One region of the Peribacillus sp. NPDC076916 genome, then DNA from elsewhere that is predicted to be linked to it. Evidence: riboswitches for the same ligand, from Rfam matches in the RefSeq annotation. Region 1 holds a riboswitch; each other region holds the start of a gene.

Region 1 (10,110 bases):
TAATTTGGATTCCAACCTTGCCTGGTATAAAGTCCTTTCAGAGAGCGGTGAGTTATTCGGTGCAATAGACGCCAAAATTCCCCAGATTATGAATGGGCTGCCCCGAAATGCTTTTGGCAGTGAGTTCAGTATTATCGTGTGGCTTCATTCACTCTTTCCGACAATGGTTGCATATGCAATGAGCCAGGCATTAACAAGGTTTATTGCATTCTTTGGTATGTATATCCTATTAAAGAAACATTTGATTACAGGATCCCGATCAGGCTGGATTAGGGTTGGAACATCCTTAGCCTTTGCCCTTACCCCATTCTGGCCATCGGGAATGCTCAGTACACTTGGAATGCCGCTTGCACTTTGGGCTTTTTTGAATATTCGCGGCAAGGACCATTCTTGGAAGAATTATTTGGTCCTTACACTTTTACCGCTTTATTCAAGCATCGTACTTGGCTTTTTCTTTTTCCTTGTTGCAATGGGGTTTCTTTGGCTAACGGATTTGATCAGGAAAAAAGGATGGAATATAACGTTTCTTCTTTCAATCGTGTATATGACGGTCATTTTTGGAATGGTGGAGTATCGTTTGGTCGCTTCATTCATTTTTGATTCGGAGCCAAACAGCAGAGATGAATATTTTCACGCAAGGCTGCCCCTCGAGTGGGTCATTAAACTTACATTCAAAAACTTTGTTCTTGGCCATACGCATGTCATGACTGTACATGCGCTTATCATCCTGCCAATTACCATTTTTGCCTTTTATATTATTCTGACCAAAAAACTGTGGAGACAGGAAAAGGTATATGTTTTTTTATTTTGCTTGAATTTTATCCTCTCAGCGTGGTACGCATTTTGGTTTTATAAAGGCTGGGTTCCTTTAACGGAAAGGTTTCACACCCTGGATACCTTTAATTTTGCCAGATTTCACTTCTTAAGGCCGATGGTCATTTACGTGGGGTTTGCCCTCGCGATAAAGATCATTTGGGAACACAGCGATTATGCTAAGAAAACCCTTTCTATTTTCATCGCCGTTCAAATTATGGTCTTGATGGGATTCAATGAAGAAATCACTCATAATAAAAAACCTTCTTTTAAAGAGTTCTATTCAGAAAGCCTTTTTCGGGAAATAAAAGATCATATTGACCTTCCGCAAGAAGAATATCGTGTTGCCAGCATTGGACTGCATCCCGCAATTGCACAATTTAATGGATTTTACACGTTAGATAGCTATAACAATTTCTATCCACTTACTTATAAACATCAATTTCGTCAAATAATTGAAAACGAATTGGCTAAGAATAAAAACATCAGAATCTACTTTGATGAATGGGGAGGACGTTGTTACCTATTTGCCGATGAGCTTGGGAAGCATTATATGTTCAAGAAAAGCTCGAGGAAAGAGCTGGAAAATTTAGACCTTAATATGGATGCGTTTAAAGGATTAGGTGGCAAGTATATATTTTCTGCCATACCAATCAACAACGCGGAGGAAAACGGATTGGTACTAGATAGGATTTTCACAAAAAAAGGAAGCGTATGGAAAATTTATTTATACAGAGTCATGTGAAAAGGGGGGAATAGAGTGAATTCACCGATACTGACGATTGTTGTACCTTGTTATAACGAAGAAAGCGTATTGCAGGATACCATTTCCCAGCTTTGTGGATTGGTGAGGGGGTTAGTTGAAGAAAACGTTGTTTCTGGTCAAAGTAAAATTCTATTGGTTGACGATGGAAGTAAAGATCAAACTTGGAAGATCATTTATAAGGAAACGATAAATAATGAATTTGTTCGTGGGCTAAAGCTTTCCCGGAATGCAGGACATCAAAATGCACTTCTGGCAGGATTGTTTACAGCTAAAGAAGCCTCGGATTGTGTGATCTCCATTGATGCAGATTTACAAGATGATATTCAAGTCATCCCTGAATTCATCCGGAAATTCAATGAAGGGTGTGAAATTGTATACGGTGTCCGCCAGAAAAGGGACCTTGATTCATTTTTTAAACGAACATCTGCAACTGGTTTTTATAAAATGATGAACAAGATGGGGGTTAACCTTGTCTATAATCATGCGGATTTCCGGCTAATGAGTAAAAGGGCGATCGCGGAGTTGGAACGTTTTGATGAAACGAATCTTTTTTTACGGGGAATCGTACCGCTCATTGGGTTTAAGACGGACTCTGTTTATTATGATCGAAAAGAAAGATTGGCTGGGGAAACGAAATATCCATTTAAGAAGATGGTTGCTTTTGCGCTTGATGGCATTACTTCCTTTTCAGTTACACCGATTCGGCTTGTTTTATGGCTAGGATGTCTTTCGTTTTTCATTAGCTTACTCTTTGGGTCTTACTTTTTATGGTTAAAGTTTTATGGGCAGACCGAGACTGGATGGACTTCATTAATCACCTCCATATGGTTGATCGGTGGCTTACAGCTGATTGCAGTCGGCTTGATTGGGGAATATATCGGTAAAATCTATAATGAATCCAAACGCCGGCCTAAATATATAGTTGATCTGGACCTATTTAATCCGCTCGATTTAAAAAAACGGGAGCAACTAGACAATGAACGGAACAGTATTGAAAAACTATCTAAAACACACTAACTCCTTTATCCGCTTTTTATTGGTTGGGATAGTCAATACAGCGCTTGGACTTTCCCTCATGCTTTTTCTCATGAATGTTCTTGAATTATCTTACTGGGTCTCCACCTTTATCGGTAATGGTACGGGAGCTGTAACGAGTTTTCTTTTGAACAGGACTTTTACCTTTAAAAGTGATATAGAATGGCGAAGGGGAGTTGCACGTTTCTTTTGCGTCATCCTGATCTGTTATTCCGCCGCATATTCTTTAGGCCAAGCTATTGCCGAATCAATGGAAGGATCCGTTCATTTACCCATACAACAAAATGTGGCTGTGATGATAGGAGCCATTTTTTACACAGTTCTCAACTATATTGGCCAGAAATACTTTGTCTTTAAAAAAAGCAATTTAAGACCAATTCAAGAAGGCAGGAACTAATTAGGATGGAGCAGTGGGATAATGCCCCCGGTTGGATGGGAATTAAAGTGGAATCGAAAGCGAAAATCAATGCAAGTATAACGACTCAAGCTGGGGGCAGATCTGTTTCACTTCATCCTTCACACTCTCCAAGTGGCAATCATTTATTCCTTTTCTGACCATCTTTTGTTCATTCACTCCTTGTTTTTTTTCTTTTTGGACGCTCCATTCCTCCCTTCGAACCATGTGTTTGCATGACTTATGTAATATACGTCAAGAATAAAACCTCGCATACAAAAAATAATTATATTTCCGAGCAAAATTTTCATTTACTTTTCCATTTCACGGGAGTATGATAATCAACAGTTTCATATTTCTAAATCGCTTAAACCTTATGGTGCGGGGGACCCGGTATTGGGATTGTTACGACAATCCAAGGGGTGAATCCTTTCAAGGTAGGGCTACTCTTAGGTCCGAATCCGACAGCTAACCTCGTAAGCGTTATATGAGAAGGAAGGTGGAGCTTGTTAGACAAAAAAATTGATGTCTACAGGTCTATTTAGTTATGACTTGTAGGCATTTTTCTATTTCTTCTTGTATTTTGCTACAGCAGGGTAGCATAAAATTATAAATTTAATATGGTGGTGAATACTTGATGTTATCTTCTATAAAGAGATTCTTGATTGGGAGACCTTTAAAATCAAATGCACTTGGTGAACAAAAGCTTAACAAAACAAAGGCTTTGGCGATATTATCTTCTGATGCTTTGTCTTCGGTTGCTTATGGACCTGAGCAAATATTGATCGTTCTGATCACTGTCGGTGCTGCAGCATTCTGGTATTCCCTCCCTATCGCAATCGGAGTATTGATCCTGTTAACCGCCTTGATCTTGTCCTATAGACAGATCATTTTCGCTTATCCGCATGGCGGGGGGGCATATGTGGTTTCAAAAAATAATTTGGGAGTCAATCCAGGGCTGATAGCTGGAGGATCCTTATTGGTGGATTATATATTAACTGTGGCTGTTAGTGTTTCTGCAGGTACGGATGCAATCACGTCCGCTTTTCCCGGCCTGCATTCATATAATGTCATCATAGCCATCATTTTCGTCATTCTGCTTACAATCCTGAACTTGCGGGGGGTTACGGAGTCGGCCTCTGTTTTGGCCTATCCGGTGTACCTATTCGTTTTAGCATTGTTCATCTTGATTGGTGTCGGGATTTACAAGATTTTGACAGGGGGAGTTTCACCTGAATTGCACACGCCCATCGGGACTCCGGTAGCGGGCATCAGTTTATTCATACTGCTAAGGGCATTTGCGTCAGGAAGCTCCGCATTGACAGGAGTCGAAGCTATTTCCAATGCAATCCCGAACTTTAAAGATCCGGCCCCGAATAATGCGGCGAAAACTTTAATAGCGATGGGTTCCTTATTAGCTGTATTATTTTCGGGAATCGTATTCTTAGCCTATTCTTTAAGCATTGTCCCTAGCGCAGAGGTAACGGTCGTCTCCCAGGTTGCTGAAGAGATCTTTGGACGGAATTTCATGTATTTCTTCATTCAAGGTACGACTGCTTTGATCTTGATACTTGCGGCCAATACTGGCTATTCGGCCTTCCCTCTGCTTGCGGTAAATCTAGCGAAGGATAAATTCATACCGAGGGCGTTTACGATCAGAGGGGACCGGTTAGGGTATTCCAATGGAATAATCATACTGGGACTTGCCTCGATCATCTTAATAGTCTCATTTGAAGGACATACAGAAAATCTCATTCCGCTTTATGCTGTAGGGGTATTCATTCCATTTACTCTGTCCCAGACCGGGATGATTGTTAAATGGATCCGCGAAAAGCCAAAAGGCTGGATGTTGAAATTAACCATTAATTCAATTGGTGCCATTATTAGCTTTATCGTCACGATGATATTCTTCTTGACCAAGTTTACTCAGGTTTGGCCTGTTTTGATTTTTATACCTATTATCCTGTTAGTTTTTCATCGAATCAGAAAGCATTATGAAGCAGTTGGTGACCAACTAAGGATTACAACATGTGAGCCGATCTTGCCAATTGAAGGAAATATCATTATCGTACCTGTGGCCGGGATAACTCATGTGGTCGAGAACTCTTTAAATTATGCAAAATCTCTTTCAGCGCATCAAGTCATTGCCGTTTATGTTGCTTTTGAAAGAGAAGATGAAAAGAAATTCGAAGAAAAATGGAAAAAGTGGCAGCCGGATGTCCGACTGGTTACACTGAATTCTTATTACAGAAGTATCATTCAGCCATTAACAAAATTCGTGGATACGGTTGAACATAAGGCGAGTGAATCCAATTATAAAGTTACGGTGATCATCCCCCAATTCATTCCGAAGAAGGGCTGGCACAATATTCTTCATAACCAATCAAGTTTACTGATCCGTGCCTACTTACTTTATAGAAGGAATGTGGTTGTTACGACTGTGCCATATCATTTGAAGAAGTAAGTTCCAGTATCTAAGAAATATAGAAGCCCAGACTGCAGGCAAACTTGAACTGCCTCGTAAATGTTAGACACCAAACTAACATTTACGGGGTGTTTTTTTTTATGGCTTGTACAATTTGGGGCGTTTATTTCAGCTCCTTTCCGCAGCCGGTCCTGAAGCCCTCTCGGCTTTGCGCCTTCGTGGGTCTCCCTTATGGACGCGCTTTTCCCGCAGGAGTCTTGCACACCCACTCCAATCAACTTGGTTATAGCATTTAGTTAGAAACCAAATCTGGGGATTTGAAGGTGTTGCTTCGGGGCAGTTGGTTCCTTCATTTGATGAAAGAGTCGTTTTCCGAACTCCTTATGTCTACTAACTGATAGGAAGCCTAAATATGGTTTTCTTTTTTTTATAATCTTATAAATAAAAAGACAGTCCCTACAGATGCTTTTCTTCAACTAACTCCCCCGGTAGTTGAAGAAAAACATTAATTAAAAACTCATTAAATCCACAATAACGATTATTGCTAATGAAACCCATACAAGAAAAAGGATTGCAGTAAGATGAGGGAATAGGCATAATGATTTAAATTTTTTCAGTCAAAAGGATTTTGGAAATACTTGTCGAAAATTTATAAAAACAACGCTCATGTTGATAATATCCAGGCATGGGAAGAATGATGAACGGCTCTCCGGAAACGCGAAGAAATGTGGATGACCTTCTCGGCTGTACTCAAGGCAAACGATTACTTTAATAAATCCCTAATTGCAAGCCAGGCTTAGTGAAAGCATGAAAGTCATTGTATCAATGTTGCGAAATTATCACTGCTTGCAAAAGTTTCAAAGGTAAAGGGACTGGGTGACAATGCAATATAAAAGGAGCGTGATGGTAGTTGAACATCATTCAGAATTTCAATACCTTCGACTATTTTCCATTCCAGCCGGAATTTGAGATTCTATCGGATTACTATATAGAATATAAACAAAGAAATTCTGACCATTCAACTACATTATTCTATCAATTTAAAATCAATCGGGATTTAATGAATCCAATGTCCGTCATTCCCGATGGGTGCATCGACATATTATTTTATTGCGATCCCGATAGCCCCTCCGCAGATGTATGCGGGAGTGTCCTCAAGTACAAAACGATAAACTTTCAGGCTAATTGTGAATATTTCGGTGTGAGGTTTTTGCCTAAGCAGGAAACCCAGCATTTTAAATATTCCATGAAGGAGGTAATCAATTGCCAAATCCCCTTAGCCGATATGGTGAAAATTGGACCTGCCATTATGGAAAGGTTAATAAATGAACGGGATTTTCGTAGAAGAATAAAGCTATTCAAAGAAGAAATAGGGATTAATATTTTTGCGTGTAATGAGTTGCCTGCCATTATAGAATATTCCTTGGACAAAATATATTCTTCTAAAGGAAATGTAAATATGAATCAATTAGCCGCTGAGACCGGATACTCTACAAGGTACTTGCGAAAGCAATTCGATGCCCATGTAGGAATGCCGCCCAAATTATTCAGCCAAATAGTGAGGTTCCAAAACTCCCTGCATATGTTATTGAACAAACGGGCTTTTACGGTTTGGGATGTGATTAATGAGAATGGATATTTTGATCAATCACATTTAATTAATGAATTTAAAAAATTTGGTTATATGACTCCTAATGAATTCATCGATGCCGTTTCAGGAAATTGTCAAACCCAATATAATGTTATTGATATATAGTGATTACATTGGAAAGATCCCGTTCATACGAGATCTTTTTTTGTTTGGTTTTAATCCATAGCTTAAATATTCTGAATGTTCCGCTTTTTACAATAAAAAAATAATGCGTAGCCTTATTCTTTTAATAGATATACGATGGTTGTTTTTGAGATTTCCACTAGAAAGGGGAAACGATGGATGGGGAAAAAATATCAATTGTTCATTGATGGGCGATGGGTTGATTCATTATCTGGAAGAACATTTGAATCACTTAATCCTGCAACAGATGAAGTGAATGCTGTAGTTGCCGAGGCTGGTCCGGAAGATGTTGATTTAGCGGTAAAAGCTGCACGGAGGGCGTTTGAATCTGGCCCATGGGCTGGAATGGCGCCGGGGGATAGGGGAAGGTTACTGAATAAAGTGGCACAGGCACTGTGGGAGAAAGCTGATATGCTGGCCGAAGTCGAATCACAAGATAACGGGCTGCCAATCAATGAGACAAAATTCATTGCGATGCCAGCCATGATAGACGTACTCGAATTTTATGCGGGGTTAGCAAATAAAGTCCAGGGAAGTACCCTTGCTTCTCCTAATAACCGGTTCAATTATACCTTGAAGGAGCCAATCGGTGTCATAGGAGCCATAGTGCCTTGGAACTTTCCTCTTATGCTGACGATGTGGAAGCTAGCCCCTGCTTTAGCGGCAGGCAATACGATCGTGATCAAACCAGCTGAGCAAACTCCTGTAAGCATTCTGGAAATGGTTAAAATCTTTCAAGAAGTCGGAATTCCAGATGGAGTCATCAATGTTATTCCGGGATACGGGAAGATAGCGGGGGATGCCCTCTCATCACATCCGGACGTCGATAAAATCGCTTTTACGGGTTCAACGAATACTGGCCGCCTAATCATGCAGGCAGCAAGTAAGAACTTAAAACCAATCAGCCTTGAATTAGGGGGAAAATCACCAAATATCGTTTTTGATGATGCTTCCATTGAGAATGCAGTGAATGGATCCATGTTTGGTATCTTCTTCGCCCAAGGCCAAGTATGCGCCTCTGGTACAAGACTTTTTGTGCAGGAAAGCATATATGATCGATTCATGGATTCATTCGTGAAGAAAGCACAATCCATCCGTGTAGGGAATCCTTTAGATCAAACGACCCAAATGGGACCGCAAGTTTCTTTACAGCAACTGAACAAAATTCAACAGTACGTAGCGGCCGGACTGGAACAGGGAGCTAATCTTGTCATGGGCGGCGAAAGAAACACGGTGGCAGGAAAAGGCTATTTTTTCACGCCCACCGTTTTTGAGAATGTCACCAATGATATGACAATTGCCCGGGAAGAAATTTTTGGGCCGGTTTTGTCGGTCATCAAGTTCAAAGATGAAGAGGATGCATTGAACAAGGCAAATGACAGCTTGTATGGGTTGGCTTCAGGTTTATGGACCAATGATTTAAAACGGGCGCACCGTATGGTAAGGGGGTTAAAAGCGGGGACGGTGTATGTGAACACGTTTAGCATGCTTGATAGCACAGCCCCTTTTGGCGGCAGGAAGCAAAGCGGTTTTGGAAGGGAACTGGGCATCCAAGCGATGGATTTGTATACGGAAACAAAAAATGTGTGGATTGATTTGAATGAGCAAGGCTTGAACTGGTATGGAGTTTAAGGGCAGGGATTTGATCAGCTCTTCTCACGGGTACTGGCTTAAGTTGGATTTCCTGCTATCCGCTTGATAAATCCGTATGAATGGGGTGGGTTTACTGAATATTGGCTATCTCTTCATCATATTGAATATGATTGTTTTAGGTCTTTCAATCCCGGCCGGCAGTGTAGCAATGGCAACCATTCCCGTATGGCTGTTTACGGCCATGACGCTTGGCATCGCTTGTATGATCTTACTGCCAGCAGCGAAAATATACGAAAGAATCAAGTGGAAAGGGCTAGGATATAAAACGTACTTCGGGATATTCATGCAATCCCTTTTTACCGTTACATTATATACGGTCTTCCTTTTATATGGTTTGAAATACTCTAGTGTGATAGCGGCTGGAATCATAAATAGTATGGTGCCAGCCGTAACGCTGGTTCTTTCCTTCATATTATTGGGAGAAAGATTGAACATCCGTAAGGGCATAGCCATCATGCTAGCTGTTTCAGCTGTTCTGGTAATGGAGCTCGCAGGTGCGAGTACTGAGGGGGAATCCAGTGCATTAGGGATTGCTTTCATGATATTGGCAGTTGTGTCATTGGGCTTGTTTTTTGTATATGCAAAGAAATTCGCAGTGGATGTGCCACCGGTGACAATGGCCGCAGGACTGTGCTTAATGGGTTTTCTAACTACGCTGCCGATGGCCATTCATGAGGCGATATCCTTTGATTGGGGAAAAATGACGCTTGGTTTATGGGGGGCTGTCATAGCCTATACCTTGCTTGGGTGGGTATTTGCTTATATTTTCACGTACTTAGGAATTTCAAAGGTTCCAGCAAGCACCATCGGGATGGCAACGGCAATCATCCCGATTACTGCAATGCTATATGCCGTGTTATTCCTGGGGGATAAATTACGAAAGGTCGATATCATTGCGACTGTTTTATTAATACTATCGATATTCATTGCAGAATCAAAAGAAAGTGTAAAGGAAGGAAAAGAGTCCATTCCAGTTATCGGGAAAGATGATGCGGTAGGCAAATGAAATTTGCACTTTATACACGAGTCACTTCGAGGGAAAGTTTACTTAATAGATAGAATGATATTTTAACTATAAGGGAGAGGTTAATATGGAAAAAACGTCTAGTATGAAAGTGACGAGGGAAAATCACCCGCTTGATCCATTAACGGCCGAAGAACTTAAACTGACGGTCCAGATTTTAAAACGTGATAAAGGATTGGATGACCATTACCGCTTTGCTAACATCAGCTTACTGGAACCTGCAAAA
Region 2 (10,110 bases), on a different contig from region 1:
CACGCTTGAAGAGGGAGTCTTCCGGAGGGAAATGATAAAATCAATGGTCGTTTCACTGAAGTATAGGACGAAAAAGGGATTTTGATGGAGATATAGAATTACTATTAAAAGAGAAGCACCATTCATTTAATAGGAGATGTTAGATTTGAAGATGGTAAGGGTTTTTCATTACGATGCGTTCAGTAGTAGACCAAATAAAGGAAATCCGGCGGGCGTGGTTTTAGATGCGGATGGACTGACGGAAAATGAAATGCAGGATATAGCGCTGAAGGTGGGGTTCAATGAGACCTCTTTTCCCATGGAGTCCGATATTGCGGATCTTAGAATCCGTTATTTTACACCAGGACATGAAATGAATCTCTGCGGTCACGCGACAATGGCCACCATCCATGCGCTGAAGACAAGGGGATTGCTGGATAAGGATGAGCTGATGATTGAAACAGGAGCGGGAATATTGCCAATCAAGATCCATACGACCGCGGATCAAGAGATTTACATCACGATGAAGCAGGCCGCGCCTCAGTTTGTAGCGTTTAACGGAGATAAGGGTAGCTTGGCCAGTTCCCTCGGACTTGACATAGATGATCTTGAAAATGAATTACCTATCGTTTATGGAAGTACAGGTTTATGGACTTTACTGGTTCCGGTAAAGGAACGTGATTCATTCAAAAGGATGAAGGCGAACAATAGACTGTTTCCGCAATTATTAAAGGAAATGCCAAGAGCTTCAGTTCATCCCTTTTGCCTGGAAACGTATGATAGTGATGCACATATGCATGCCCGGCATTTTTCCTCGCCATTTTCAGGTACGATTGAAGACCCTGTAACAGGAACGGCTTCAGGTGTAATGGGCGCTTATTATGCAAAATACATAAAGGATGGTCTTGAAGATGAGGTACACCTATTAATCGAACAGGGACATGAAATCGGGAAGGATGGCAGAGTCCGCGTTACGGCTGCCAAAAACCATGATACATACGATATTGAAATCACCGGGAATGCTGTCTACGTTAAAGAATTTGAAGTGGAGGTCTAAAGGTTCATGCAGAGTAGGATGGGCGGTTGGATGATAAGCATATAAGACCCCTGTGCTAAGACTTTTCATGTCTTAGCACAGGGGTTTTGTTGAATCATTCTCCCATGCTCATTCCTTTTAAAACGACCGCAGTCAGAAACACGGTCACGCAAATGATTGAGGTGGATACGACAATCGCTATTGGTAAAGTCATTGTAAAATCCTCCTTTAGATGATGGTCACGCCGCTAAGATCAACCTTAGCTCCATGTAAAAAGTTGTAAGTGAGTTTATCCATCGAAGCTCCAGTAAAGTCGATTTTCTTTAAATCGGACATCCGAAATTGAACATTGATGAGTGTGGCATCGCGAAATGATGCCTTTTTCAATGAAGAACCCTCGAAAATGGTTTGTTTGAATGTTTCCTTATCAAAAATAAGACCAGATAAATTACAGCCTTTAAAATGGGTTTTATTATAAAGGCAGTTCTTGAAAGTAACTCCTTTTAAATTTGCGCTTTTAAATAAGGTACTGGTTAAATTGGCGTTTTCAAAGATGCAATTATTTAAGTTAGTGCTTTTAAATGTGCTGTTCGTCAGATCGGAATGGCTGAAATCAGAACGGCTTAAATCGCAGGAATTAAATTTTCCATCATGCACCGAAACCGAGCGGAAGTCGGAATCCAATAAGCGTTGCCTGGAATAGTCCATGCTTATCGCCTGCTCAAGCACATTGTATTGCAGATTGAGCGATTCCATGAGCTCTGATACTTCCCCAATCGAATCCACAGTCAGCTTAAACGCTTCCTGCTCGCTCGTACCATTCCTTCTATGGTCATTGTATTTTTCCAGTAAGTTTTGCAGCAGTTCTTCTTCCAATTCATTTGCTGTTTTTGCACTTTTGTACGGAGCAAAAATGTTATGAACATGTGTATTCAATTTTTCAATCACATTTCATCTTCCTTTCTTACAAGAGGCGCTCAAGTATTCGCTTGGCCTGCTCCCAGTCTTTTTTATTTTGGATATATGTGTCTTCCCCAATCGGGGTGATTTTGTAATATTTCCTTCTCCCGCCTTGTGTGGCATCTCCCCAATAAGAAATGATGCATCCGTCCTTTTCCAGTCGCTTTAAGCTGGAATACATCGTCGCTTCCTTAATTTCATATTGCTCATCCGAATCCATATATATCAGTTTGCTGATTTCATAACCATATTTATCGCCACTTTGCAGGAGTTTTAGAATCATCGTATCTACATGTCCTCGAAGCAAGTCAGAGGATAGTTGTCGTTGAACCAAATCCTCACCTCCTTTGGTATATCTTAAGATATATTACTATGACAGTCAATGTAATATATTTAAAATGAATCGCGCAGGTGTAATGTCTGCATTTAAGCGTCGCATGGAGATTATTCTTACTAATTATCCAGATATGATATCAGCTTGGAAGGGATTTTTAATGCTTTATAGAAAAAGTAAGCAAGGGGGTGGGGATGTTGAATAATTCGTGGAATAAAGTGATTTATAAGGTTTGGTCGCCGATTTATGACAAAATATTCAATTCTCATCTCTTTTTAGATGCCAGGAAAAGAATATTTGATGAGATGCATTTCCAAGATCATGCAAAGGTTCTGTTTGTGGGCGTAGGTACCGGGGCCGATTTGGAGTTGATCAAGAACCTTGATCTGGAGATAACGGCGATAGACCTGTCAGCCGATATGCTAAATAAAGCGATGGAGAAATTTGATAATACTTCGATCAATTTTCTCGAGATGGATGCACAGCATATGGAATTCGATAATGAATCGTTTGACTACATAGTGGGAAGTTTGGTTCTTTCCGTCGTACCTGATGCCGATGAATGCCTTCGGGAAATGATCAGGGTTTTAAAAGGCGAGGGGAAAATCATACTATTCGATAAGTTTATTTCTAAAGATGAACGGCTATCGCTACCCAAAAAGCTTCTGCGGCCCATCATTAGATTTTTAGGAACGGATATTGGCTTGCGGTTTGAAGTCTTGTTCAGTAGACATGATAAGTATATGAAAATTGAAGAGGATCGACCGATCATGCTGAATGGAATGTATAGGAAGATAATCATCAGTAAGCGGATTTGATAGATTGGTTTGGGAGTCTATGGAAAATCAGAAAGGACCCCTATCCCAATTGAATAGTAATGGAAATGATACCATTCTGGAAGTTTTAATGGAATGGACGCCACATTATCCAAATTGGCTCAACTGAACATTCTTGGCAAAAGTTACGGTGTCGACATTATAGAAGAGATGGTCAAAGTAGCGATGAGTAAGAATAGGGGCATCTGGCTGAAACCAGTATAATTAAATGGCGGGATACGATGGGAAGAGGTGATGGTATTGTCGGAGACGATTATAACCTATGAAGATCTATTGAATATGCTGGACTCGTTATTGCGTGAGCCAACTGCATTCTGGAATGATTTTTATGAAGACCGTGAAAAGGGGGTTCCCTTTTTCGAAAATTTCCCTGATGAGAATTTGGTTACATATTTTGATGGAGGGGCAATTGGGCCAGGAAAGGTTCTTGAGCTTGGGTGCGGACCTGGGAGAAATGCCGTTTACCTTGCTCAAAAGGGCTGTTCCGTTGATGCGGTTGATCTTTCGAAGGCAGGACTGGAATGGGGAAAAGAACGAGCGGCAGAAAAGAAAGTGCACGTGAACTTCATTCAAAGGAATATATTTGATTTGGATATTGAGGAAGGGCAATATGACTTCGTGTATGATTCAGGTTGTTTTCACCATATTGCCCCACATCGAAGGATCAATTATTTGGAGATGGTGAAAAAGGCGCTAAGGCCTGAGGGATTGTATTCAATTACTTGTTTTGTCGAAGGCGGCATATTGGGTGGTGCAGATCTTTCAGATTGGGAGGTATACAGGCAAAGGAGCCTTAAAGGCGGATTAGGTTTTACTGAAGAAAAACTCAGAATGATTTTCAAGGAATTTGAAGTGGTGGAAATACGTAAAATGAGGAAAATGGAACAATCGGATGAAACGTTTGGGGTGCAAGGCTTATGGACAGCCTTATTTATGAAAAAGTAAGGTGAAATGGTGATGCGATGGTTTTAAACGGAGGATCTGGGAACAGGTCCTTTTTTTATGAGGAAAAGGAGGGATTTGTTAACAAAATATAAAAATGGTAAACTTTAATAATAAAATGCTTTTTGGGGGAACGCAGATTCACCAGAATGATAGATGTAGGTTCCTGCAAATTTTTTTTTGAAAAACAGTGGTTGCATGGTTTCAAAAACAGCTGGGAAGGTATATGGAAAGAGGGGACCATTGGGCATCAGGTCATGACAATCCATGTATTGAAGAGGTTATCTTCGATGCTTTTCCTTAGCTGATGAAACGTTTAACTTTAAATGCCTGACAATGCTGATTTCTGTATGTAGTGCATTCGATTTATTGATTACTGAGACCAATTGGAATGCTATTTTATAAAAAATAGGTGGAGAAACTTATGCATAGAAATAAAGAATTATATTCCTTTTTAGTGGGCGCGGCAGCACAATTGACTGATGATTGGTACGCAACATTGAATAAAAGCGGTAAAGCGGGTGTTTATAGCTCATCCGATCCCAAAGTGATTAAAAAACTTAAGCAGCAAAATAATGAATTCCATTTGCGTTTCTTTCAGGTCTTCGATACAGGGGAGAGGGAATTCTTTAAGAGGCTTGATGATTGGATTGAAGATATCGGTAAGGATGAGCAGCATTTAAATACACCCATCTATTTTATATTGAGGGAGTTTTTTAGAACGCAAGATCAATACCTTGATTATATTGACAGGTTTGTGGAATTGCATGGTGACCAATATCCACAGGAAGAAATAAATTCCTGGTACCGGATAGTGGTGAAGGTGTTCAGTGAAGTGATGGAGAGGTTTACTGAAGCGAATCATAGATATGCCAATAAAATCATGAAAGCCCAACAGGCAACGATCGATGAATTGAGCACGCCCATCATTTCCCTTAAAGATAACATGGCGTTGCTTCCCTTGATAGGCAATATTGACACGACAAGGGGCATGACCTTGCTTGAAAACACCTTACAAAAATGCGTTGAAAAAAATGTCACAAGGCTTTTCATTGACCTATCGGGCGTTCATTCAATAGATGGTGCATCCGCCCACCAGCTGTCGCAATTGATTGAATCCTTACATTTGATCGGAATTGAAACAACCCTTTCAGGACTTCTGCCGGAAATAGCCATGACTGCCGTTAAGCTTCAACTTCCTTTTGATAAAGTGACGATAAAGTCCACTCTTGCCCAGGCAATCAGTACGATGAAATAATACATACATATCCAGGGAATGGAATGCTCGTTATAAACTTCATCGAGAAGACCTCCATATGGGGGTCTTCTGGCATGTATAAGTGATGCTGCATTCAAACTAGATACAGGGCCCAAAAAGCAAAAGCCGGAACCTGTTGGATTATTCAATATTGGCAAAGACGGCTAGATCTTTTTTATTGCCAACCACTAAAAGCATATCATTTTCATGGATATCCTGATCTGGTGAGGGGGCTATGATGATTTCTCCATTACTCACTATGGCAATGACGCTGATATTATATTTTGCCCGTAGATCAAGCTCCCTGAGGCTTTTTCCCTTCATGCTCATGGGCAGGATGATTTCCTCGATATTGTATTCTTTAGAGAGCTCTATATAGTTCAGCATGTTAGGGGACAGGAGCTGATTCGCGACCCGTTCCCCCATATCCCTCTCAGGATAGATGACCCAGTCAGCTCCGACTTTAGTGAGCACCTGACCGTGATTTTTATTAAGTGCTTTGGCAATGACCTTATCGACCCCAAGCTCTTTTAAAAGCAAGGTAGTTAAAATGCTCGATTGCATGTCATTTCCGATGGCTACGATGACACAATCGAAATTACGGATTCCGATTGACTTCAAAGTCTCTTCTTCCGTCGTATCCGCCATGATCGCATGGGTAACGCTCAGTTCCGCATTTTCTACTCTTTCCTCGTTGACATCAACACCCAATACCTCTTGGCCAGCCGTATATAATCTATGGGCCACACTGGTTCCGAACCTGCCTAAACCGATCACGGCATATTGTCGTTTTCCCATCTTTTACACTCCTTCATTTATGTTTAACCAATCATGATTTTCCCTTTTGGACGTCGGAACGGATCTGGTTTGCGCCTCATAGCGATGGCAAAGGCCAAAGTCAAAGGACCCACACGGCCTGCAAACATCGTGAAAATGATGAGCATCCGGCCAACCGGTGATAATTCGGGGGTCAACCCCATTGAAAGTCCCACGGTGGCGAATGCTGAAGTGGCTTCAAACAAAATCATCAAGAAATCAGTTCCGCTTTCAGTGATGGTCAGCAATATGGAGATGATTGAAACCATGAATACGCCAATGAATGTAACGGATAATGCTTTAAAGATCGTTTCACTCACAATGCGGTGACGGAATAATACCACATCACCCTTTCCTTTAATCTGTGACCAAACCGTTCCGACAAGCGTTGCTAATGTGGTTGTTTTAATTCCGCCGCCAGTCGATCCGGGCGAAGCCCCGACGAACATCAAGAAAATGATGAGCAGTAATGTAGGCTGAGTTAAATCAGGGATATTCAACGTATTGGATCCTGCCGTCCTAGGTGTAACCGATTGAAATAATGAGGACAGCGTTTTACCCATGAAAGATAAAGGCTGCAATGTCTTGGCATTACCAAACTCGAATAAAAAGATTAAAATTGCGCCGACAATCGTAAGTGCCAAGCTAGTCGTCAGAACAACCTTCGTATGTATGGATAAACGATGGGTATCACGGTATTCGTATAGTTCATTCATCACGATAAAACCTATTCCGCCAAACGTGATGAGGAAGACGACCGTAAGGGTTACGAATGGATCCGATACATAAGGGGTCAAACTCTTGAATTCCCCCATTAAATCAAAGCCGGCATTATTGAAATTCGATATGGAATGAAAAACCCCGTAATAGATTGCCTTTCCGATTGGCATGTCAAAAGAAAAGCGAATCGATAAAATAAGGGCACCCATGCCCTCAATGATGGCCGTGAAAATTAAAAGCCGTTTTACTAACCTGACTACACCTGCCATGGATAGATTATTTAATGACTCCTGCAAGAGTAACCTGCCTTTTAAAGAAATCTTTTTGCCTAAAAGGAAAAAGAAAAATGTCGCAAATGACATGAACCCTAAACCGCCTATCTGAATCAGTGTTAAGATGACCAACTCACCAAAAGTGGTGAAGGTCGATCCCGTATCCACTACGACCAATCCTGTTACACATGTAGCGGAAGTTGCGGTGAATAAAGCATCCAGAAAAGGAAGACCAATGCCATTTTCAGTGGAAATCGGCAGGGTTAATAAATAGGCCCCAATAAGTATCAGGATGGCAAAGCCGAGTACAAGTATTTTTGGCGGATCCAATAAACTTTTTGTCATTCTCAAATAAATCATCCCTACCTATAAAAAAATTGTGTAAAACTGTATGATGCTTTAATCATCAATCTGCTTTCAGAATCTTTTTAAAGGCATAATAAAAAGACCAGCAAAAACTTCGAACAGTTATTTTGCCACAAAAAGCGTGAAAAAAACTCCCGAAATAGGCGGTCTTATGACCTCCCTCGCTTTAGCCGACGAAGTTAGCTGACGGGTAGGATGGCGAAAGAGCTGATCTCATCCCTTCTGCAAGGCAGAATTAACCCCAATTGATTGGGTCCTCCGTACTCAATTCCCTTGAGTTTAGGCCGAAATGCATTAAATTGATAAACGTATTCTACTCCCATCATTTATCAGTTGTAAACCCCTAAATCGTAAAAAAATATTTCTTTAACAAGACTGAAAATTTACGTTTCATTTACATTGAAAAAACGTATTGACAAATATTAGTTAGCACATTATGATAGGTTCGATTAATCCAATTATGATAACCAGCTCGAGGTACTTTATTCAATACATTCAAGCGAACAAGCTATTGCCAATCAAAATTTCTAATATATATATTTTTATGTTTCTTTTGTAAATGATAAAGGAAAAAGCATTGCATTCGTATTTAAAGATTCAAGACATTTTACTAAAAAGGCGGGCAATTATGGAGAAAACGTTCAATAGATATGTTATTAATGCTACAGGCAAGGGTGGCCAGACATATTTAACACAATGCCAGGATAAAGATGCACTAAGGAAATGGATAGCCGATCATGAGGATCAAATCATCATGGATGAGTTAAGGATAACGGATAAGAAAAAGAATCCGTTTTTAAAATTGTTTTCCCTAAGGTAAATCAACTAAAATCCCAACATCATTAGCGGTATTATTCAATTATGAAATCCCTGTGTACTATCCGGGAACGCTGAGCGAAAAATCCATATCTTGTTTTGCTTTTAAACTCATTTATTTAAAAATGAGTTTTTTTGCGTTGGGAATGTAGAGGTGAAAGCGAAGAAAAAAGATGTAATCCGATTTTAAGGCATGTTGATGGAACATGCCTTTGATGATTCGTTCATTGTATGAATGTGCGCAATTGGCTGATGAAGTTCAAGATTTGAAAATGGATTTTCGCCATTTCTTCCGCCGTTTGCTCTTCACAATTCTCCAGCCACTCCTGTATCACCCCTAAAATCGCCGATGTCAGGAAGGCGTGCATATACATGCGGAACGCTTCATTTTTAGCTGCTGGGTGCTGGCTGATCAAACGATCCAATAGTACTTCACCGAATACGCGCTTTATTTTTTTGGCAAAAGAAGGATCGCCCTGATCACCTAGAATGGCCCTCAAAGCGTGGGCATGTTCACTGATGAATTGAAAAATCTCTATGAAGGGCGTGTAAAGCTGCTGTTGATGAAGAGCCCTGAAAGCCTCTTCCGGCAAAATGGCAGTAATGCGGGTTTGAAGTTCATTTAACAATTCCTGCTGTAAGTGCTCCATCAATTCATATTTATCTGTGTAATGCAAATAGAATGTGCCCCGATTAATGTTGGCGCGCTCTGCAATTTTCTTCACTGATACATGTGAGAACCCCTCTGTTTCAACGAGTGCAATAAAATGATGTTGTATCTGCATCTTCGTCTTTTGTACCATATCCTCATGAATCGATGCCATGTAATGTCTCCTTCACTGAACATTTTTCCAAATGTGTTGATTGTATTAGAACAAATGCTGCCTTAGAATGATGATACACTCAACACTGTGTTAATTAAAGAGGGAGGATGTGTGTACATTGAAAAATGCGATTTCCATTGAAGGGATTGCCAAAGGTTTTCATCATAAAAAGGTCATTCAGCCATTGAGCCTGAGTATTGAAAAAAACGGGATTTTTGGCTTGCTAGGTCCATCCGGATGCGGAAAGACGACCTTGATTAAAATGATTGTCGGATTGATTAAGCCCGATGCGGGTAAAGTCACGGTTCTGGATCATGAAGTGCCAAATCGAGCGCTGTTAATGGATGTCGGCTATATGGCACAGTCCGATGCTTTATATACAGAATTGACCGGAGCTGAAAATCTCGAATTTTTTGCGAAGCTATACCGTTTTTCGAAAAAGGAACGAAGGGAACGCATTCGATATGCAGCTGAAATCGTACAGTTGACGAGCGATTTGAATGTTCGGGTTGCGCATTATTCCGGGGGAATGAAACGCCGTCTGTCACTGGCGGCGGCACTCATCCAAAATCCGGAGATTCTCATTTTGGATGAACCGACAGTAGGAATAGACCCTTTGCTGAAACAATCGATTTGGCAGGAACTTGAGCGTTTAAGAAACGAAGATCATAAGACGATCATCATCACGACGCATGTGATGGATGAAGCGGAACGATGCGATAAACTGGCGATGCTGCGTGAAGGTGAAATCATCGCGGCAGGAACCCCGGCAGCTTTAAAAACACAATTTGCCGCGGAAACGCTTGATGATGTTTTTTTAAGGATTGGAGGTGGCCTAAAATGAGAATGGCCTCTCTAGTTACTCGAATTACCCAGCAGCTGCGCCGGGATCGAAGGACACTCGCTTTATTTTTCCTGGCTCCATTGCTCATTTTAACGCTCATGTATTTT
Region 3 (10,110 bases), on a different contig from region 1:
AAGGAATCGGTCAAAAGGGGCCGGAAGTATGAAGGGCTAATATGTTAAGGGCATATTGATCAATTGTTGAATCAAAAAAGAGGGGATTCCTAATATAAGGAATCCCTCTTTCATTTTCTTTGTTACTTAACTGTTTTTTTCTTCTTTTTACCTATTTTCATTATAACTTCATATACTACCGGCACTATTACAAGTGTTAGCAATGTAGAACTCACAAGTCCGCCGATAACGGTAATTCCCAAACCTTGTGATATTAATCCACTGCCTTCCGCACCGATTGCCAGAGGTATTAAAGCGCCGATTGTGGCAAGGGCAGTCATCAGGATTGGACGCAGGCGGGTGGATCCTGCCTCGAGTAAAGCTTCCCTGGTAGATAGCCCGGATTCTTCATTCTTGATAACACGGTCCACTAATACGATGGCATTGGTTACAACGATACCAATAAGCATTAGGACACCCATCATTGCTGAAACGCTGATGGTCTCACCTGCAACGAATAGCCCTGCTAATGCCCCGATTACCGTAAATGGTAAGGAGAAGAGAATGGCTATAGGTGCTAAACCACCATGGAAAGTAACGACTAGGACAAAGTATACGATAGCAACGGCCGCTAACATAGCGATACCAAGTTGAGTGAATGATTCTTGGATATCTTCCGTCACTCCGCCATAGTCTATAGAGACGCTTGCGGGAAGGTCTAATTTATCAACTTCCTTTTGTACCTCAGCTGTTACTGCTGCCACATCATCCGTTTTGATTGTTGCAGACACGTCGGCATAGATTTTTCCATCGCGGCGGCTGATTGTATCGGAAGCTTTGCCTTCTTCGATTTTCACAAGCTCTTTCAATGGGATTTCCATCCCCATTGGAGAAGAAATTTTCGTATTCTCAAGATCTTTTTTGTCTTCAAATGTCGTTTCTTCTGTCTCGACATATACTTTGACTTCTTCTCCATCTTTCTTAATCGTAGTTATAGCATCATCTTTATTCGTATTGGCAATGGACATACCAATTTGTGCAGCTGTCAGTCCAAGGTCGCTTAGCTTTTCCTGGTCTGCAACTAGCGTATATTGCTCATAAGCATCGGAAAGACTTGTATCAACATCTTTTAAATCTTTATTTTTCTTCATGATATTTTGAATATCATCAATTACCGGTTCAATGTCTTTTTGTGTATTTCCGTAAACAAATAGAGTGGTTTCGTTGCTTGATGTTGACGTGAATTCTTGTTGTTTCCAAGTTCCAGGTGAATCAAGTTCAGTTAAATCCTTTATGACGGTTTCTTTTTTGTCCCCGAAATTTTCGGTGTCTTTATCATAGAGTACATAGAAGAGAGCCGAGTTACTCGAGCCGCCCATCATGCCGCCCATCATGCTTTCACCAAGTGTGTATTGAACAGTCTTCACATCGTCTTTATCCATGAAGTATTTTTCTACTTTTTCTGTTTGTTTTACAATATCCTCTTTTAACTCTCCAGGTGCGGGAGTGTAAGTGACGATGATCGTTTTTTCTTCATCTGCAGGCATGAAGCTGACACCGATGCTTGGGATTAGGAATAAGCTGCCGACCAATAATACAATGGCTGTACCGAAAGTGATCAATTTATGGTTTAACGACCAATCCAATGCTCTTCGGTAGAATGAAGATAGCTTGCTTGGTTTTTCTTCATGTGATTTTAATTCTTTTTTAGATAGTCCCTTTTTAAATAAAGAGTCTGCCATTGCGGGAACAAGTGTGATGGCAATTATTAATGAAGCGACTAATGCAAACACCATTGTTAAGGCGAATGGCATGAATAGCTCCCCGACAGGTCCTGTAACGCTTGCTAAAGGCAGGTATACGGCTACAGTAACGATTGTCGATGAAAGGATAGGGATGAACATTTCCTTAGTGGCCGACCGTATTAATTCGCCGCCTTTTAATTGTTCGCCTTTTAAAGCCATTCTTCTATAAATATTTTCAATGACGACAATGGAGTCATCGACGACCCGGCCAATGGCAACGGTCATGGCCCCCAGTGTCATGACATTCAATGAAATATCCATTTGTTTAAGCACCAAAAGGGCTGCTAACAGGGATAATGGAATCGAAATGACGGAAATGAGAGTCGTTTTAAAGTTCCTAAGGAACAGCATGATAACAATGACGGCAAACAGACAGCCGAAGAGTGCCTTGCTGATCATGGTTTCAACAGAATCTTTAATCGGTTGGGCTTGATCAAGCGTAGTGTGTACACTTACGCCTTTAAATTCTTCTTTGAAGTTCGAAACTTCTTCTTGTACGTCGTCTACGATTGCAACTGTATCGGCATCAGGCGATCTTGTAACCTGAATCCCAATCGATTCGCTACCGTTTGTTCTTGAAATCGATTCAGCTTTACCGGTGATTTTAACATCGGCAATGTCTGATAATTTGACGTTTGGCAGTTGGGCGGGGCCTGTTGCCATTTCAGGAGATTGATTGGTTTCCGTTCCGTTTTGTGCTGGCGTTCCTGTTTGAGAGCCGCCTGTTAAAGGGATCTTTATATTTTTCAAGTCTTTTAATGTGGAGATGTTACCATCCACAACAATCGTTTTTTCTTTATCATCAAAGTTATATATGCCAAGCGGCATGTTGACGTTTGCGGCTTGGATAACCTTTTTTACGGTATCTTCATCGAGACCGTATTGAGCCATTTTTTCCTCGTCGAATACAAGGCTGCCTTCATTTACTTGTTGTCCGGAAATTGATACGGATGTCACGCCATCAATTCCTTCAAGTTTAGGGACTAACACCTCTTCAACGTTTTTTGTAAGAGCTGGTAAATCAGAACCTTTATCTGTTACACTGAGTGCGACGACAGGAAAAGCGTTTAATTCTAATTTTGATACGCTTGGGTTATCCACTCCCTCAGGAAGTTCTAATTTCTCTAAAGCTTCTTTCACCTCTTTTACAGCGTCATCCATATCCGTATCATAATCATATTGTAATTGGACGGATGAGGCATTAGCCATGGACGAAGAACTGACTAATTCGACTCCTGGCAAATTTGTTACCTTCTGCTCTATCTGGTCTGTGAGCTTATCTGCTACTTCTTCAGGTGCAGCTCCAGGATATACTGTGGAGATGCTTATTAAAGGAGTCGAGATGCTTGGAATGGTTTCTTGTTTCATGTTTAAACCGGAGTATAAACCAGCTGCAACGATGATGATCGTAAGCAACCAGATTGCCAATTTATTCTTTAATGAAAATTTAATTATTGAATTCAAGCTTGTACCCTCCATACATAAAATTGTGACTAGTCGGTCACAAGCTCAAATATATAGTATATAGATTATGATTGCAACAGATAATATCCGGTAGTGTTAATGTTGTGGTTTCAAGGGTTTTGGGATACAATTTGGAAGGAGTGACCGTTCGGTCACCGACGGATAATTTTAAGGGATAGGATGAATTTGATGAAAGAAAAAAATAAGATGATCATAGATAAGTCTGTAGAGCTTTTCGCGGAGAAAGGCTATCATGCTACTTCCGTTCAGGAAATTGCTGAAAAATGTGGGATAGCAAAGGGGTCTTTTTATAATCATTTTAAATCGAAGGAAGAATTACTGGTGTCCATTTTTAAATTTTATTATGAAGCGTTGACGGACTCATTGCTCGATCTTGAACTGGATGCTTCATTGTCCAGTAAAGACAAATTCATGAGGCAAATCACTGTCCACATTGAGCATATGACGGGAAATACCAACTTGATTCAAATGATGATGCAGGAACAAATGGTTCATATCAGCAAAGAACTAGATAGATTTTTACATTATATCCATGAAGAGGGCTTGATTTGGTTCAAGCGTAAAATCATTGAGTTATACCCGGGACTTTCTGCGGATCTTTTGCCAGATTGCACCATAATTTTGGATTCCCTTTTCAAAGGATATATCGGAATATTGATCAGGAAACAAAATGCTTTCGATGTGGAATTGTTACCTAGCTTCATATTGAACCGGATGGATTCAATCATCGCAAGCCTGCAGAACAATGAAGATCCATTATTGAAACAATTTCCACTACCAGGATGCTCGATGCGGGATTTGAGCCCTAAAGAGGAAATCCATTCGATCATCGTCAGGATGCTGGAAGTGGAAACACGTAAGGAAGAGGGAATGGAAACAAACAAGAATACGGAAGCTTTAAAGGCGATCCAGGAAGAGTTTTCAAAAGTTAGGCCAAACCCCATCATCTTAGAAAGCCTTTTGTTGTTTTTGGAAAAAAATGAAAAAAGAAGTCCCTTGGGTTCAAAGCTTATCTTAATGATGAAGGATTATTTGCTGAATATATGAAGGTTTTACCGAAAGGGGCGTATAGCCCCTTTTTTTCATTTGTTAATGAGTTTCAAAAGCGGTGGTTAGGAAATTCTTTCAATTATCAGCATTAACACCAAATTAGTGTGGGGATTAAATTTGAAGGGAAGGCTTATGTGTTTTTTTTGTATATTCATCCCTTATTTCTGCAATTGTTTCCAAAATAAGATAAAATATATGATGAAATATCATTTTTTTCAGGAGGACCACATATGGTGTACCAGGTCGGATTGTTAAAGGGCATTTTAGAGCCTAATCGGAGTCGTTATCAGCTGCAAAATGCAGAGGCAGTCACAAAGCTTGGATTGAAATTACTATTTTTATATTTTCTTAGTCTAACAGTTTTTGCGATCGGGGGATATTTTGGCATTGGTTCAGAATCATTTTCCAAAGAAGTCACGACGATGAGTGCCAATGAATTCGAAGCAGCAAAGTTGCTGATTTTGAGCGGCAATATAGTAACAGGCATACTCACCCCTTCCATATACATATTTTTAGCAGCTCTATTCTTTTGGATCGTCACTGATATCCCATATATAAAATTAGTCATCGTTCAAATGATTCTTTTTGGTTTGCAATTAATGGAAAAAACATTACTAGTTCCTCTATTTGTTTTAATGGATATAGGCAGCGATGCCAATCCTTTTTCATTTGGGATCATCAGTCAGTATTTTCTCAGAAGTGATTATTTCATTCACTTTTTCAGCGAAATCACCATTTTTCAATTTCTTATTATTGCTCTGCAATATTTTTATTTAAAGGAATTTTCAGACCGAAATAATTATTTGGTCCTTTTAATGATTGTTCTATTCTATCTGGCCACATGGTTTGTTAAAGCCTTTTTAGCATACATCCAAGTAGGCGTATTTGTATAAGGCGGGTGAAAAGAATGAGCGGAAAATGGAAAATAGCAGCGGTCTCGATTGCATCGATAGTCTTAATAGCCGTTAACATATACCTTCTTGAAAAAAAAGAAAGCAAAGTGGAACGAACTATTTTCGTTGAAAATTGGACAAAGGTAAAAAAGGATACAATTAGGGATACTATTGAAACAAATGGGGTAATTAAACCTGTAGAAGTGTATGATATCTATTTTGATACCAAGAAAAATGATTTTAAGAAATTCCTTGTAAAAGAAGGCGATGCGATTACGGCTGGATCTTCATTGTTTGAGTATGAGACGACCGAACTTGATGCGCTAAAAGCGGATTTAGAAGCGGAAAAAACGGCAGCTGAGGGAGAAATTGCTGGGATTGAAGAATACATAGGCAAGTTGAGGTCATATCAAGGGTCCCTGACCAGTGATTCTGGAATAGCGGCCATTGATGAATCGGTGGAAAAAAACTTGAGTAGTGATTTAACCACAAACTCGACGGATCTTATTAAAAGTAACATTGAGCAAGAAATGTACAAGCAGGAACTGGAAAGAAACAGTTTGGATGAAAAAGTGAAAATGCTTGACGCCAAATTGAGTTCAATTGAGGAGCAGTCCAATGCTATCGTGACAACGAGCGAGGCTGATGGTGTAGTTAAAAATATCAATAAAAACCTGAAAAATCCCATCATATCCATTGTTTCTACAAATATGGCAATTGAAGGGCAATTCTCCGAAGAGGAAATGAAAAAGGCTGAAGTGGGCATGACTATAAAAGCAAGTTCCTCTGATTCAAAAAAGGCATTGAAAGGAACGATAGGCCGTATCCATTCCTATCCAGCTGAAGAGCCGTCGTTAAAAAAAGATAACAGATTTCCATTTCAGGCTTTAATCGAACCGGAAGGCGAAGTAACGGAACCTTTGTTAGTGGGATCCAAAGTGGATCTTACTGTAATAACCAATGAGAAAGCCGGTGTACCCTCCGTACCTATAGAGGCGGTGAATTACCGAAAAAATCCTTATATTTACAAATTGACAAAAAAAGGATATGTAGATAAACATTACATTACAAAAGGTCTTAAAGCGGAAGGAAAGCAAGAAATAATAAAGGGACCGTCTGTAGGTGACGTCATCCTGCTGAAGCCGGATGTGGCAGTGAAGAACCACTCTAATTTTATTACTCCGATTCAATTTGAAAAAGTGAAAGTTCCGACTTATAAAAAATTCACCTCTAGGGAAAAAGTAAGATATCTGTTACTTGGCATTTTGGAAAAATAACCGTTCCTTTAACAAAAGAGGTGATGTAAAATTATTCATTAATTATATCAATATAACTTATTGATCAAAAATTGGGATAGTAATTATAGATATAATAGCGATTAATACAGAATATTCAGACATATTTAAAGATTTTTTATAAACGGATGCGATTAAATATTTACAGATTATCATTTTTAGTATAATATTTTATTATAAGTTAACTCGCTTAATCTTATTCCAAGAACGGGGGACCCATTTTTGTGGATTTTATCCGCTAGGGGTGAATTCAGAAATGAAAGGGCTTTGTGTTTCCAATTCCTAACCCGACAGCTAACCTCGTCAGCGTCTTTAAGGGAACATGTGTGAATATTCACGCCAATAAGAAATCGACACATGAAGTGTCTTTTTTTTCGGCGTAAAGACAGAGTTTTTCAAAAAAAGAAAAATTACTTTCTTTTATTAGTATCTTGTTTCCCTTACCGAGACAAAAATGTTTTTGCATCAAAGACTTTATGGAAGGTGAGGAAAGTAAATGAAGAAATTCAAACTAAGTTTAGCTAGCCAAATTTTTATTGGTTTAATTCTAGGGATTATCGTTGGTGCCATTTTTTATGGTAGTGAGACGGCCCAAAACTTTTTACAACCATTCGGAGACATTTTCCTACGAATGATTAAAATGATTGTAGTGCCAATCATCGTTTCAAGCCTTATCGTTGCAGTTGCTGGTGTAGGTGATTTGAAAGCTGTAGGTAAACTTGGAGCTAAATCAATATCATACTTTGTTGTGGTAACGATGATTGCGATTGTTGTTGGTTTAATATCAGCGAATATCATCCAGCCTGGTGCTGGTGTGAATATGGACAAGCTAGAACAAACTGATATTTCTACCTATGTTGATACAGCCGAAACTAAGCAGCATGAATCGTTCGTGGATACAATCGTTCACATTGTGCCATCCAATCCAGTTAAAGCCATGGTAGAAGGCGATATGCTAGCGATCATTTTCTTCTCCGTGTTGTTTGGACTTAGTATCGCGGCCATCGGTGAAAAGGGTAAACCAGTATTCCGTTTCTTCCAAGGTGTAGCTGAAGGAATGTTCTACCTAACTAACATGGTCATGAAATTTGCTCCTATCGGTGTATTTGCACTAATCGGTGTGACTATTTCCAAATTCGGTTTGGAATCTTTAATTCCGTTAGGAAAGTTAGCGCTTTCTGTTTACGGAACAATGATTTTCTTTGTAATAGTCATTCTTGGTCTTATTGCGAAATTTGTCGGATTCAATATCTTTACGTTGATTAAACTTCTAAAAGAAGAATTGATTCTTGCTTTCTCTACTGCAAGTTCAGAAGCGGTTCTTCCGAAAATCATGGAAAAAATGGAGAAAGCGGGATGTCCGAAACATATTGCTACATTTGTAATTCCGACTGGATACTCCTTTAACCTTGATGGTTCTACATTATACCAAGCGTTAGCAGCTATCTTCATCGCTCAAATGTACGGCATCGACTTAAGCGCATATGAGCAAATTACGCTAATGCTAGTGTTAATGATCACGTCCAAAGGGATTGCTGGTGTACCAGGTGTATCTTTCGTAGTTCTTTTAGCGACATTGGGAACTGTCGGTATTCCTATTGAAGGTCTAGCATTTATTGCTGGTATCGACCGTATTCTTGATATGGGACGTACAGTAGTAAACGTTATCGGTAATTCACTTGCAGCAATCGTCATCTCTAAATGGGAAGGTCAATTCAACCCTCCTTCCAAAAAAGAATTAGAGCAAGTTTCTTAATATAAAAATCCAGAGTGACATTTCACTCTGGATTTTTTTTTTTTTTGAAATAAAATACTCTTTCTCTTCTATATTTTGGAACCCTTTTTTATATAGTGCGAGTGTGGTTCTTCCTGTACCGCATCCGATATCAAGGATTGCATCAACCTGATATAAATATTTTTCAAAAGGAAAATTTCTCTGATTGCCATAGACCTGATCTTTTAGTTGCATCAATGGAAGCGGCATCATGCAAAGGATGAATGACAAAAGCTTTTTTAACTTTACCCAAAATCAATTCCTCCGATTCGGAATTTTTCACTAAAATATGGATTTTGTGCATCGTGTTATGTACATGATGCTGATGATGATTAATGTTGGGTGGTATATAACTTATGTGAAAACCCAAAAGTTTGATAAAATAACATTATTGATTGAGAGCTCGGAGGAGGTCAGGTTATGAAGAATGATAGCAATGATATCTTATATATGTATATGCAGGCTTCCGAACGGTTTGTCCTTTTTAATGGACTCAATTTTCGTGAATTCGTCTATTCGCTGCCATATACCTTGGATTCGATCTTATTATTGAAACATCAATTCGATGGTGGGGAATACAATTTGAATGTCCTGCTAGAGAGCGCTTCATCTCAGGATATTGCAAAGCTCGTTAAAGAAAATGTTCGGGCATATGGAGATTTCTGTTGGGTCGATTTTGAAGAGGCGGAAGGGCTGGATGAATTGGATGGAAGGGAAATAGCGGAACTTTTATATTTAGGACACGCTAAAACCCATCTGAGTCCCCCGTTTTTCCGTAAATTGAATAATCAATTTGTGTACCTTGCCCAGGATGATGGTTGGTTCAATAAAATTTATTTTCGTTCTCTTTCGACATATTATATGATGTTAGGAAGCTTGATTCCGCTAAAGCTGGAGCCATTAAAAGTAGAGAGGACATGGCTTGGAATCAGAAAGAAAAAAGAGCTGACGGCGATTCCTGCAGAAATCATTTCTTCCTTGGCTCATATTCTGGGAGAGGGGCTCGCTTTTTCCTTTCGGGATGTTAAGTATACAAGAACGAAAATTGAGATACCTGCATGGGTCGTAGGGGATTATTTAAACATGGATGAGATGCATGACGACTTTTCGGATAGAGTTATTTATGAGCCCGATGCCTTTATTATCTTCAATCGAAAAGAAAAAGTATGGGAAAGCGTTATTAAAAACACATCATCATCCTGATTATCCCAACTTCCGAGGTTAGTGGATTGGATTATTTGTCATCCTCCAATTTTTTAGGTGTAAGACTTACCATCTCATGCATAAAAGACAAGAGAGGGCGGCTCACAGGACGTGGCGGTGTTATTCTGCGTTTCTGATGATGGAGGTTTCGCTTTACCCCGCCTTAACAGGCTGTAAGGGAAGCGGAAGGCAAATGTAAAGAAAAAGAAATGTGGTGGCCAACAGCCTGTAAAAGCCCGATTGGCTGAACTAACCATCATTGGAAAAGCCCCAATGATGGAAGTTTCGCTTTATCCGTTTTAGTGTAAAGTGATACAATGAACATGGTTAAAAGAATATTGGAGGGTAATAACTCATGAAAACTAAACTTGGTTTGCTTTATGGTGGAAAATCTGCGGAGCATGAGGTTTCTATGCAGACGGCTTTAGCTGTCATTAAAGCTCTCGATTTAGCAAAGTTTGATATATATCCGATTTACATAACAAAAGAGGGTTCATGGATTAATGGACCAAAGTTAACAGGACCTGCTGAGAATGTGGAGGCTTTAACATTTTCACCGGAAAAATCGAGCTCACCCCTTGCCTTGCAGGCACATTCAACTGATGACAATAGTGAATCAACAGGGT

What was found. A riboswitch is a leader RNA that binds a small molecule or an ion and turns the genes downstream of it on or off. The one in region 1 is predicted to bind cyclic di-AMP.
Region 2: another riboswitch for cyclic di-AMP. It lies ahead of ACQKFG_RS20755 (TrkH family potassium uptake protein); the one in region 1 lies ahead of ACQKFG_RS04140 (APC family permease).
Region 3: another riboswitch for cyclic di-AMP. It lies ahead of ACQKFG_RS27060 (cation:dicarboxylate symporter family transporter); the one in region 1 lies ahead of ACQKFG_RS04140 (APC family permease).

What each region holds. Positions count from the first base shown of each region.
Region 1 covers NZ_JBNNIU010000001.1:825,560-835,669, reverse strand. The annotation lists gene ACQKFG_RS04160 (DUF6044 family protein) at 1-1,558, shown strand, start outside; gene ACQKFG_RS04155 (glycosyltransferase family 2 protein) at 1,574-2,596, shown strand; gene ACQKFG_RS04150 (GtrA family protein) at 2,556-3,011, shown strand; gene ACQKFG_RS04145 (hypothetical protein) at 3,017-3,169, shown strand; cyclic di-AMP (ydaO/yuaA leader) riboswitch at 3,363-3,507, shown strand; gene ACQKFG_RS04140 (APC family permease) at 3,646-5,472, shown strand; gene ACQKFG_RS04135 (helix-turn-helix domain-containing protein) at 6,344-7,189, shown strand; gene ACQKFG_RS04130 (aldehyde dehydrogenase family protein) at 7,367-8,839, shown strand; gene ACQKFG_RS04125 (DMT family transporter) at 8,916-9,866, shown strand; gene ACQKFG_RS04120 (primary-amine oxidase) at 9,952-10,110, shown strand, end outside.
Region 2 covers NZ_JBNNIU010000008.1:133,026-143,135, forward strand. The annotation lists gene ACQKFG_RS20715 (PhzF family phenazine biosynthesis protein) at 146-1,036, shown strand; gene ACQKFG_RS20720 (pentapeptide repeat-containing protein) at 1,244-1,963, opposite strand; gene ACQKFG_RS20725 (PadR family transcriptional regulator) at 1,980-2,258, opposite strand; gene ACQKFG_RS20730 (class I SAM-dependent methyltransferase) at 2,507-3,127, shown strand; gene ACQKFG_RS20735 (hypothetical protein) at 3,221-3,349, shown strand; gene ACQKFG_RS20740 (class I SAM-dependent methyltransferase) at 3,386-4,090, shown strand; gene ACQKFG_RS20745 (STAS domain-containing protein) at 4,512-5,345, shown strand; gene ACQKFG_RS20750 (potassium channel family protein) at 5,487-6,143, opposite strand; gene ACQKFG_RS20755 (TrkH family potassium uptake protein) at 6,167-7,498, opposite strand; cyclic di-AMP (ydaO/yuaA leader) riboswitch at 7,673-7,815, opposite strand; gene ACQKFG_RS20760 (hypothetical protein) at 8,148-8,339, shown strand; gene ACQKFG_RS20765 (TetR/AcrR family transcriptional regulator) at 8,560-9,159, opposite strand; gene ACQKFG_RS20770 (ABC transporter ATP-binding protein) at 9,278-10,003, shown strand; gene ACQKFG_RS20775 (ABC transporter permease) at 10,000-10,110, shown strand, end outside.
Region 3 covers NZ_JBNNIU010000022.1:1,324-11,433, forward strand. The annotation lists gene ACQKFG_RS27040 (efflux RND transporter permease subunit) at 123-3,248, opposite strand; gene ACQKFG_RS27045 (TetR/AcrR family transcriptional regulator) at 3,438-4,316, shown strand; gene ACQKFG_RS27050 (hypothetical protein) at 4,550-5,212, shown strand; gene ACQKFG_RS27055 (efflux RND transporter periplasmic adaptor subunit) at 5,227-6,489, shown strand; cyclic di-AMP (ydaO/yuaA leader) riboswitch at 6,685-6,831, shown strand; gene ACQKFG_RS27060 (cation:dicarboxylate symporter family transporter) at 7,004-8,263, shown strand; gene ACQKFG_RS27065 (hypothetical protein) at 8,702-9,484, shown strand; gene ACQKFG_RS27070 (D-alanine--D-alanine ligase) at 9,840-10,110, shown strand, end outside.